One region of the Nocardioides sp. QY071 genome, then DNA from elsewhere that is predicted to be linked to it. Evidence: predicted binding sites of a transcription regulator. Region 1 holds the regulator's gene; the other holds the start of a gene.

Region 1 (5,233 bases):
GCCCTTCTTGCGCTTGGGGCCGTCCACGTGGACGCGCAGGTGGGCCTTGCCACGGAACTTCGACTTGAAGCGGATGGTCCGCGAGGCGAGGTGCCGCAGCTCGACCGAGTCGGAGACCGAGCGCCGCGAGCCGGACAGCTTCACGCCGCGCCACAGCCTGGCCCGCGGGTAGGCCCCACCCTCGGCGTAGTTCAGCGCCGGGCGGCGGTTGGCCGCCGCGAACCAGCCGAACTGGGTGCGCAGGTCGGTGCCGCGCGCCGCTAGTGCGGCGTTGATCGCCTGCCGCGAGTTGGCCGGGCCGGCCGCCAGGTCCCAGATGTCGCGCACGATGGTCGGCATGCCGCCGGGGCCGTTGACGGCCGGGAAGTGCTCGCTGAGGTACTTGAAGAAGATCCACGCGCCGTAGGGAGCCAGGCCCTTGCGGTGGTCCAGCGGCTGCGCCGGCTGACCCAGGGGACCGCCCTTGAGGTACTGCAGGTTGTCGTTGATCGCCGGGTAGACCTCGTCCTCGGCCCAGGTCGCGGTCGCCTCGAGCAGCCAGGTGTCCTCGTTGACGTCATAGGCGAACTGGACGGCGTGGAAGTACTCGTGCGCCGCGGTCACCTGCAGGTTGCCGAGGGGGCCGGGCACCGGGCCGAACTCGGCGTAGTCGTTGTCGAGGACGCAGTACGCGGCCGCCGTCACGTGGCCCCCGACCCGCTGGTCGGTCGTGCAGTAGCCGTAGAGGCCGCGCTTGCCGAGGTCGGCGAGGTAGACGTCGAACTCGTTGCCGTCGCTGACCGGCGTGCGGTAGCCCGAGGCGACGTAGCGGCTCGCGACGTTCTTCATCACGTTGAGCACGGCCGCGGGGTAGTTGGGCGCGGGGGCGTCCGAGCCCGTGCTCGGCGAGTAGGCGCCCTGGACGTAGTGGACGCAGATGCCGCTGCCGCAGGTCGGCGCCGCCTCGGGCGCGGTGTAGCAGGGCAGCCCCGAGCCGTTGGTGCACTCGATGCCGCCGGAGCCCGGCGGCGGCCGGTAGCCGGTGCCGGGGCGGGCGAGCAGCCGCGCGGCGTCGTCCTGCAGGCTCGTCGGCAGGTCGTCGCGGGTGAGCGCGAGGTCGCGCAGCGCCATGGTCAGGTCGGCGCCGGTCGTGGCGTCGGTCGGCGCGGCGTTCGGGGCGGCCTCGACGATGTCCTGCACCGTCTCGAGCGCCTGCTCCGCGGTCGCTTGGGCGACGTCGTCGTCGATGTCGACCGGGACGGCGGCGCCCGGCGCAGCCGGATCAGCGGCCGGATCGGTGTCGTCCGCCCGTGCGGTGCCGCCGAGGACGGACACGGTGAGCAGGGCTGCGAGCAGCGCGGACAGCAGCCCGAGGAAGGGGAAGTGGCTGCGACGAGACATCAGGACCGGCCTTCGGAGATGGCGACAGGACATGCAGACCCTATGTCACCGCCCGGTCAGGCAAACCTCACACCCGCCGGAGAACCGCCGTCACCTTGCCGAGGATGGTCGCGTTGGTGCCGTCGATGGGCTCGAACGCGGGGTTGTGGGGGAGCAGCCAGACCTGGCCGCCCTTGCGCTGGAACGTCTTGACCGTGGCCTCGCCGTCGATCATGGCCGCCACGATCTCGCCGTTCTCAGCGGTGGGCTGCTGGCGGATCACGACGTAGTCGCCGTCGCAGATCGCGGCCTCGATCATCGACTCGCCGCTGACCTCGAGCAGGAACAGCTGTCCGTCGCCGACGAGCTGACGAGGCAGCGGGAAGACGTCCTCGACCCGCTCCTCGGCGAGGATCGGGCCACCGGCCGCGATCCGGCCCACGACCGGGACGTTGGCCGGCACCGGCGCGGCGTCGCCGATCCCGGTCTCGTCGTACGTCGTCTCCTCGGCGGTGCCCATCGCGCGTCGCGCCGCCATCACCTCGGGCAGGAACACCTCGAGGGCGCGGGGCCGGTTGGGGTCGCGCTTCAGGAAGCCCTTCTCCTCCAGGGTGCGCAGCTGGTGGGCGACGCTGGAGGTGCTGGTGAGGCCGACCGCCTGGCCGATCTCGCGCATGCTCGGCGGGTAGCCGCGCTTCTCGATGCTGTCCTTGATGTGGGCCAGGACCCGCTGCTGGCGCGGGGTCAGCCCGGTCGCGTCGGCCGGTCCGTCGGGCAGCTCAGTGACGCTGCTCGCCTTGCCGTCGCCCTTGCGCTGGGTGCCCTTGCGCTCAGCCATGGTCGCCCTCCAGATCAGATCGCGTGGTGTGGTCCGGATCGACCGGGCCCGTGTGACGACGCTAACCGAATCCGGCCCCCGGTTTCAAACATCTGTTCGAACCGCGTGTCGCGACACGCCGGTCGAACGAACTTTCGAACGGTGCTGGAAATCTTCGAACACCTGATCTAATCTCGTACACATGTTCGATCGAACGCCTGATCGAACACCTTCCGTCGGACCCCCTCGATACAACTGGGGCCGTCCACTTCCCCCGGAGGTCAATCCCATGAGCACCATCACCCTTGCGCCGCGTGTCGCCCCGGCTCGCGCCACCACGCGTCCCGCCACCCGCCCCGCCACCCGTCCGGCCACCCGTCCGGCCGCCCGCGGCCAGGTCCGGCTGACCCGACGCGGCCGCGCGGTCGTCTTCCTGCTTGCCCTGACCGCCGTCGTCCTCGCGGCGATCTGGCTGGCCGCCGGCTCGGCCGCAACCCGCCAGGACGGCGGCGCGCCGCAGGTCCAGCTCGTGACCGTCGGCCCCGGCGACACCCTGTGGGACATCGCCAGCGACGCCGCCGCGACCTCGGGCGACGACGTGCGCGACATGATGGAGACCATCCAGCAGCTCAACACGCTCGACGGCAGCATGGTCTACGTCGGCCAGGAGCTGCGCGTGCCGACGCACTAGTCGCACCACCAGACTTCTTCGCTGCCTCGACCCCAGCGGAGATGGGGCCTGTATTGGCCTGGGGAATGAGAAGGGCGGGATCCGACCGAACCGGATCCCGCCCTTCGCGCGTGCGTGAGTCGCGCGCTCAGCGAGCCGCGCGCTTGCCGCCCTTGGGCGTGGCGGGGTCGCGCTTGGGGCGCGGCTCGTGGTGGTGCGAGCTCATGCCGAGGGCGCGCGAGAGGCGGATGGCCAGCATGAAGGTGAGGAACAGGCAGAGCATGGCGCCCAGCGAGGCCACGGCCATGAACGCCCACGCGCTCGCCTTGCCGTCGTGGCGCGCGGTCGCGCCGAAGTCGATGGCGGCGACCACGAGGTACCCCCAGGCCACGATCGAGACGGTGCCGCCGGCGGCGATCAGCAACAGGGCGGGACGGAACTTCGCCTTCGCCCGATCGCCAGCCCGCTTGCCACCCGTCACGGCGGTCATTGTTGCTGATGGGTGGGTGGAATGCTCAGCCAACGCGCCCTCCACCGCTTCCGGGAGGTCCCGGCGGGCCGTCGGGCGGCCGCGAAACGCCGGTCCGGAAGTCCTCGTCCGGAGGCCTTTGTGGGCGGTGACCTGCGCAAACGTCGTCCGGGTCGACCCGCTCGCGAACTCGCGGCGACCCGCGCTTGCATCGCTGGTGGCCGAGGCGTACGGTTACCACTACATCTAGTAGTTACAACGATGTAGTTCTCCACATCTAGTCCACAGGGCGACCCATCGTCACCCACAGGACCGGAGCGGAAACGCACAGTTCGCCCCACCTTTTTCCACAGGCGGGGGAGTTGTCCACAGCTCGTAGCCTCGGGAGGAGGGGGACCCATGCACTGTCCGTATTGCAAGCACCACGACACCAAGGTCCTCGACTCCCGCGTCTCCGACGACGGCTGCTCGATCCGGCGCCGCCGGGTCTGCCAGTCGCCGAGCTGTGAGAAGCGGTTCACGACCGTCGAGGCCATGCAGCTGACCGTGCTCAAGCGCTCCGGCGCGACCGAGCCGTTCACCCGCCAGAAGGCCGTCGCCGGCGTCCGCAAGGCCTGCAAGGGTCGCCCGGTGGACGAGGACGACCTGGCCCGGCTGGGCCAGGAGGTCGAGGACCAGCTCCGGCTGGCCGGCAGTCCGGAGATCGCGGCCCACGAGGTGGGCCTGGCGATCCTCCCGCCGCTGCGTCGTCTCGACGAGGTCGCCTATCTCCGCTTCGCCTCCGTCTACCGCGGCTTCGACTCGGCCGCCGACTTCGAGAACGAGATCTCCCTGATGCGGGCCGAGCGCCAGCTGCAGTCCGAGGGAGCCCGGCCCGTCGCGACGGGCTGACCACAGACGCCCGGCAGGTAGTGGGGAAGCTGCCTGCCGGGCCACCCCCTCCCCTTTCCCGTTCGCACGTCCCGTTGTCCGCAGGAGCCCGCCGCTCCTGCCGCATTGCCGACGCCCCCGCTTGACACCCGCACCGCACGCCGACAGAGGAGACCAGGAGAGCCATGACCGAGACGGCCCGCAGCCAGACGCCCAGTGAGACGGCCCGCTACGCCAAGAACGGACTCAAGATCCAGCGGATCTTCAGCACCGAGGGCGTGCACCCGTACGACGAGATCACCTGGGAGCGGCGCGACGTCGTCCAGACCAACTGGAAGACCGGCGAGACCGTCTTCGAGCAGCTCGGGGTCGAGTTCCCCGACTTCTGGTCGCTCAACGCCTCCACGATCGTCACCACCAAGTACTTCCGCGGCGCCGTCGGCACGCCCGAGCGGGAGCGCGGCCTCAAGCAGCTCATCGACCGGGTCGTGTCGACGTACGTCAAGGCGGGGCGGGAGCACGGCTACTTCGCGAGCGCGGCGGACGCGGAGGTCTTCGAGCACGAGCTGACCTGGCTGCTGGCCAACCAGTACTTCTCCTTCAACTCCCCGGTCTGGTTCAACGTCGGCACGACCGCTCCCCAGCAGGTCTCGGCCTGCTTCATCCTCTCGGTCGACGACTCGATGGACTCGATCCTCAACTGGTACAAGGAGGAGGGCTTCATCTTCAAGGGCGGCTCCGGCGCCGGCCTGAACCTTTCCCGGATCCGCTCCTCCAAGGAGCTCCTCAGCAGCGGCGGCACCGCGTCCGGCCCGGTCTCCTTCATGCGCGGCGCCGACGCCTCGGCCGGCACCATCAAGTCGGGCGGCGCCACGCGCCGTGCGGCCAAGATGGTCGTGCTCGACGTCGACCACCCCGACATCGAGGAGTTCGTCGAGACCAAGTGGCGCGAGGAGGACAAGATCCGCGCCCTGCGCGACGCCGGCTACGACATGGACCTCGGCGGCAAGGACATCACCTCGGTCCAGTACCAGAACGCCAACAACTC
Region 2 (5,233 bases), 940 kb from region 1:
GAGGTCGACGTGCTCGAGGATCTCCTCGACCGGCACCGCGTCGACGACCTTGCCGGTGACCGCGCCGGCGACACGGCTGAACAGGCTGTCGTCTGGCGGTGTCATGGACCGAGGATTCCATAGGCTGCGCCCATGAATCTGCTGGTTCCGACGTCGACACTCGGGTGGATCGTCTTCGGTCTCGACATGGTGCTGCGCCTCGTCGCCCTCGGGATCATTCCCGGCAACCGGAAGCCGTCGACCGGCATGGCCTGGCTGCTGCTCATCCTGATCGAGCCGATCGTCGGGTTCTCGGTCTTCCTGCTGCTCGGCCGCACCCGGCTCGGCAACCGCCGGATCACCCGCCAGCGCACGGCGATCGCCGCCATCCGGGAGCGCAGCGCCGAGCTGCCGCTGTCGTTCGACGCGGGCCGGCTGCCCGCCGCGATGGCCGGCGTGGCGAGGCTCAACCAGAACCTCGGCGCGCTGCCGATCACCGGCGGCAACGAGGTCGAGCTGTGGTCCGACTACCGGGCGCTGATGGCCGAGATGGCCCGCGAGATCGACCGGGCACGCAGCCACGTGCACGTGCAGTTCTACATCACCGCCTGGGACGACGTGACCGACCCGGTGTTCCAGGCGATGATCCGCGCGAGCGGGCGCGGCGTCGACGTACGCCTGCTGTTCGACCACATCGGCTCCCGCCGGATCCCGGGCTACCGGAGGATGGTCAAGCGGCTGCGCGGCACCGAGATCGCCTGGCACCCGATGCTGCCGATCAAGCCGCTGCGGGGCCGGTTCCGCCGCCCCGACCTGCGCAACCACCGCAAGATCCTGGTCGTCGACGGCAGCGTCGGCTTCACCGGCTCGCTCAACCTCACCGAGCCCTGTTACAACAAGCCCGCCAACCAGAAGCTCGGCCGCGAGTGGGTCGAGCTGATGGTGCGGTTGGAGGGGCCGGTCGTCGGCGCGCTCAACGCGGTCTTCGCCTCCGACTGGTACGTCGAGACCGGTCGCGTCGTCGACCTGGTCGCGGTCCACGGCGAGCAGGACCGCCGGCCCGAGGAGGTCTTCGACGTCCCCTGCCAAGTGGTGCCGAGCGGCCCCGGCATCGTCGCGGAGAACAACCTGCGCATGTTCACCACGCTGATCTACGCGGCCACGGAGCGGATCTCGCTCACCTCGCCGTACTTCGTCCCCGACGAGTCGCTCCTGTACGCCGTCACGACCGCTGCCGAGCGCGGCATCGACGTCGAGCTGTTCGTCAGTGAGGTGTCCGACCAGTTCCTCGTGGGGCACGCGCAGGCGTCGTACTACAAGGCACTGCTCGAGGCGGGCGTGCGGATCTACCAGTACCCCGCGCCGTACATCCTCCACTCGAAGCACTTCACGATCGACGACCAGGTCGCCGTGGTGGGGTCGAGCAACATGGACCTGCGCTCGTTCGCGCTCAACTACGAGGTGTCGCTGATGATGCCGGACCCCGCCGTGGTGGCGAAGATGCGCCGCGTCGAGGACACCTACCGCGCGCTGTCCAAGGAGCTCACCCTCGAGGCGTGGGAGGAGCGCTCCCCCGGCGCGAAGTACGTCGACAACGTGGCCCGGCTGACCGCCGCCCTGCAGTAGGGGACCCCCGGTCCCGGTCCGCTGGCCCCATCGGGCCACCCGTGGAACGCGACCGTCCTGACCTTCCCTCGAACCATTGCCCTTCCCGGCCGAACTGCCGATCCTCGACATGAGGGTCTCGGTCATCAATTTTGGGGAGGGACCATGAGCGCACTCGAGGCGACCTATGCCGAGCCGGACGTCCGGACCGCGGAGCCCGGTCCGCGCCTGTCCCCCGAGCTCGAGGAGACGATCCTCGAGATCGCCGCGTCCGAGCGCGCCCTGGACGACCTGCTCCTGCGGGCCTCGCGGCTGCACGAGAGCCACCTGCAGCACGACCCGCGCTCCTGCCTGGTCTGCTTCACCGACCGCTGAGAGGTCTGCCCCGGCCGTTTCCGGGCACTGCTGGTCCATGTACATCGGACTCGGCATCGTCCTGCTCGTCGCGGGCCTCGTGCTCGCGCTCGACGTGATCACCGTCGACATCAGCTACGTGAACGACGACGCGCTCGGCACGATCCTGATCGTCGCCGGCGCCCTGGCGATCGTGCTGTCCCTGGTCGTCGCGCCGCCGTGGCGCCGCGACCGCGACCGCGTGGTGCACCACTACGACGACCGGGCCTGATCGACCCACGGCTACGTCCGCCGCGAGAACCGGACGTCCCCGTTGGTCAGCAACTCGGGACGGTAGGTGCGGTCGTGGATGCGATGGTGGTGGTGCGAGCACAGGCTGACGGCGTTCGCCAGGTCGGTGGGCCCGCCTGCTGACCACGGCTTCCAGTGATGCGCCTCGGTCCAGGCTGCCGGGATCGTGCACCCCTCCGCCCGACACCGCCTGTCCCGCAGACGCAACGCACGCCGCTGCGCCTTCGAGAACAACCTCATCCGCCGTCCGAGGTCGAGCACCTCCCCCTTCCCGCCCAGCACGGCCGGGATGATCTGCGCCTGGCACGCCAGCCGCCGCGCCTCGGTCCCCGAGATCGCCTCCTCCCCGTCCCCCGCGATCACTCCTGCGGCCCCCAGATCACTGCACAGCTGGGCAACTCCGATCGTCACGATCACCGTGGTCGCATCCCCACCGTGCTCCGGCAGCCGCGCGGGATCAAGCAGCTCCAGCAACGCCGCGAACGCCTCCGCGTACGCCCGATGCTGCGGCACTCGTTCGCCGCGGACCGCGTCGCCCCCGCGCTGTCGCGGCGAGGTGAAGGCCTGCAGGTAGTGCTTCCACCGCTCCGCCACCGAGGTCGGCAACACACCCGTGATCCGGGTCCGCCCCTCCCCCAGGTCGCGGAACCGCAACGACGCCTTCTCCCGCGCCCGCCCCTCCTCCTCCAGCCGCCGCCCCTCCTCGGCCTGCGCGACCTCCGGCGCCACGACCTCCAAGATCCGGCGCCCCAGCCGCTTCAGCTCCCGGGGCGGGTGCTGGGCGGCGTAGCCGACCAGCGTCTGCTCGGCCTGAGCAGCCAGCCCCGCCCCGAGCTCGGCCGGCAGCCCCTCGACCGCCTCCACGATCACCCGCGCCTGGACCGACGACACCGCCCCGGACCGCATCCCTCCCGCCACCACCGCGCGCCGCTCCAACGCCATCGCGAGATGCAGCTCCGCCCGCGCAGCACGAGGATCGGCCTGCGTCGCATGCGCCAGCCACGCCACGTCCCGCGCACCATGCTCGACCGCGACATCGTCGGACACCGCCAGCACACGCGCCTTCAGCTCGGCAAGCTGCGCCTCCGCCCGCGTGAGCTCGACCAGCGCGACCTCCTTCTCCGCGACCGACATGAACACCGGCTGCACGTCCGCGACGTCCTGCAACACCGCACGAAGCGCGTCCGCACAGCCCGCGATCGGGTGCGGCCGGGCGAGGAGGGCGGTGGACATCCGGGGCTTCCTTCCTGAGGGCGCGACAACTCGGTCTCGCCTTCCAGGAGGAGCCTCCGCGGCTCAGCGGTCGTGACGCACCTGGTGGGTGCGCGCCCTGTCCTGCAACGCTGGGCCTCAGGTCCCCGGGACCACTAGGAGCATCCCGCCGTACGGCCTGCGGCCACCCTACACCTGTTCGAACACATGTTCTACCCCTTGTTCGAACAGGCTCGCCCCGCGGGTCGTTCAGAACCCGATCGAGCGCAGGTAGCTGTCCCCCAGGTTCCCCGCTCCGAGGATGGCGCTCCACGCCCCGAGCACCATGAACGGCCCGAAGGGCACCGCCGTCTTGCGGCCTGCTCTACCACCCGCCATGAGCAGCACCCCGGCCACCGCCCCGAGCAGGAACCCGAGGAACGCACCCACCAGGAAGGTGCCCCACGTCAGGTACGCCGTCATCGCACCCACCAGCCCGGACAGCTTCACGTCCCCGAACCCCATCCCGCCGGGTGCGACGTACCAGACCACGAAGAAGAACGCCCCGAGGATCGCGCCACCCTCGAGCGCCCGCAGCAGCGCGTGCCCGTCCCCGCCGATCACCAGCAGCACTGCCAGCACCGGGTACGACGGCAGCACGATCGCGTCCGGCAGCCGGTGCACGTCGAGGTCGATCAGCGCCAGCACGATCGCCACCGCCGCGAACGTCAGGTACGCCGGCAGCAGCCGCAGCCCGTCCCCGTCGGTGCCGAACCTCAACGCCACCAGCGCGAACACCAGCCCCGTTCCGGCCTCCACCAGCGGGTACCGCGCACTGATCGGCTCCCCGCAGTCGAAGCACCGCCCCCTCAGCACGACCCAGCCCAGCACCGGGACGTTGTGCCGGTTCCGGATCTGGTGCCCGCACCGCGGGCACGCCGACGGCGGGCTCACCACCGACTCCCCCGCCGGCACCCGGTGGGCCACGACGTTGAGGAAGGACCCGATCGCCAGCCCGAGGAGGCCGGCGACGGTGACGACGGCGACCGTGTCCAAGGTGGTCAGCTGCTCCGACTCCAGCTCAGGATCCTCATCTCGCGGTCGGCGATGACGGGTTGCCCTGACTCGTCCCAGATCTGGACCCGCGACCGCAGCACCGGATTGCTTGCCTTGCACGCCGCAGTCACGGTGGTCTCGCCCATGCACACCCGGACGATGAGCTCGACGACGTTGTTCTGGAACCCGAGGACGTAGGTGTTGTCCGGGATCTCGAAGACCGGTCCGGTGTAGCGCGGGTTGCCGTTGTTGATGTCGAACTCGACCTGGCGGGCGATCAGGCCGAACCTCATCACCTGAGCGCCGAAGTTGCTGAGGGTCAGGTTGATGTCCGCCTTGGGGGCATATGTCGTCCCCTGGAGGTACATCCAGACCTTGTTGTTGCCGTGGTCGGGATCGGTCGACAGGAACGAGCAGCCACCGCTGGCGATGGGCGTGGTGACGCAGCCGCTCTGGGCGCGCAGCACCGGCACCCAATAGGTCAGGTCGAGCGTGATCGGCCCGACTGTCGTGGTGACGGCCGAGCCCTTGGCGGTCGCCGTGTAGGCGGCGGTCATGCCGGTGTACCCACCGGCGTGGACGGCCTTCTGCAGGGCGTTGAGCTGAGCAGCGGGGATGGGAATGTTCGCAGTCTGCGACGACGTGCTCGGCGTCTGCGCCGCGCCACTCGGTCCGACGACAGCGAGACTGGAGGACCAGCTCCCGACATTCAGCGTCAGCGAACCGGTCGAGTTGGCAGTCGTGTCCGGCTCCTTGT

What was found. Region 1 encodes LexA, which represses DNA repair genes until DNA is damaged. Its sites were predicted from a motif close to TCGAACANNTGTTCGA; they were not measured.
Region 2: QI633_RS17015 (HNH endonuclease signature motif containing protein) is a predicted target of LexA. The motif match lies at 3,641-3,656, and genes of this name have one in related genera.

The regions. Positions count from the first base shown of each region.
Region 1 is NZ_CP124681.1:4,451,757-4,456,989, reverse strand. It holds gene QI633_RS21485 (MXAN_6640 family putative metalloprotease) at 1-1,380, opposite strand, end outside; gene lexA (transcriptional repressor LexA) at 1,448-2,197, opposite strand; gene QI633_RS21475 (LysM peptidoglycan-binding domain-containing protein) at 2,466-2,867, shown strand; gene QI633_RS21470 (hypothetical protein) at 2,995-3,327, opposite strand; gene nrdR (transcriptional regulator NrdR) at 3,715-4,206, shown strand; gene QI633_RS21460 (vitamin B12-dependent ribonucleotide reductase) at 4,371-5,233, shown strand, end outside.
Region 2 is NZ_CP124681.1:3,511,803-3,517,035, forward strand. It holds gene QI633_RS16995 (hypothetical protein) at 1-105, opposite strand, end outside; gene cls (cardiolipin synthase) at 133-1,605, shown strand; gene QI633_RS17005 (hypothetical protein) at 1,750-1,959, shown strand; gene QI633_RS17010 (DUF6458 family protein) at 1,997-2,209, shown strand; gene QI633_RS17015 (HNH endonuclease signature motif containing protein) at 2,221-3,462, opposite strand; gene QI633_RS17020 (A24 family peptidase) at 3,691-4,476, opposite strand; gene QI633_RS17025 (hypothetical protein) at 4,482-5,233, opposite strand, start outside.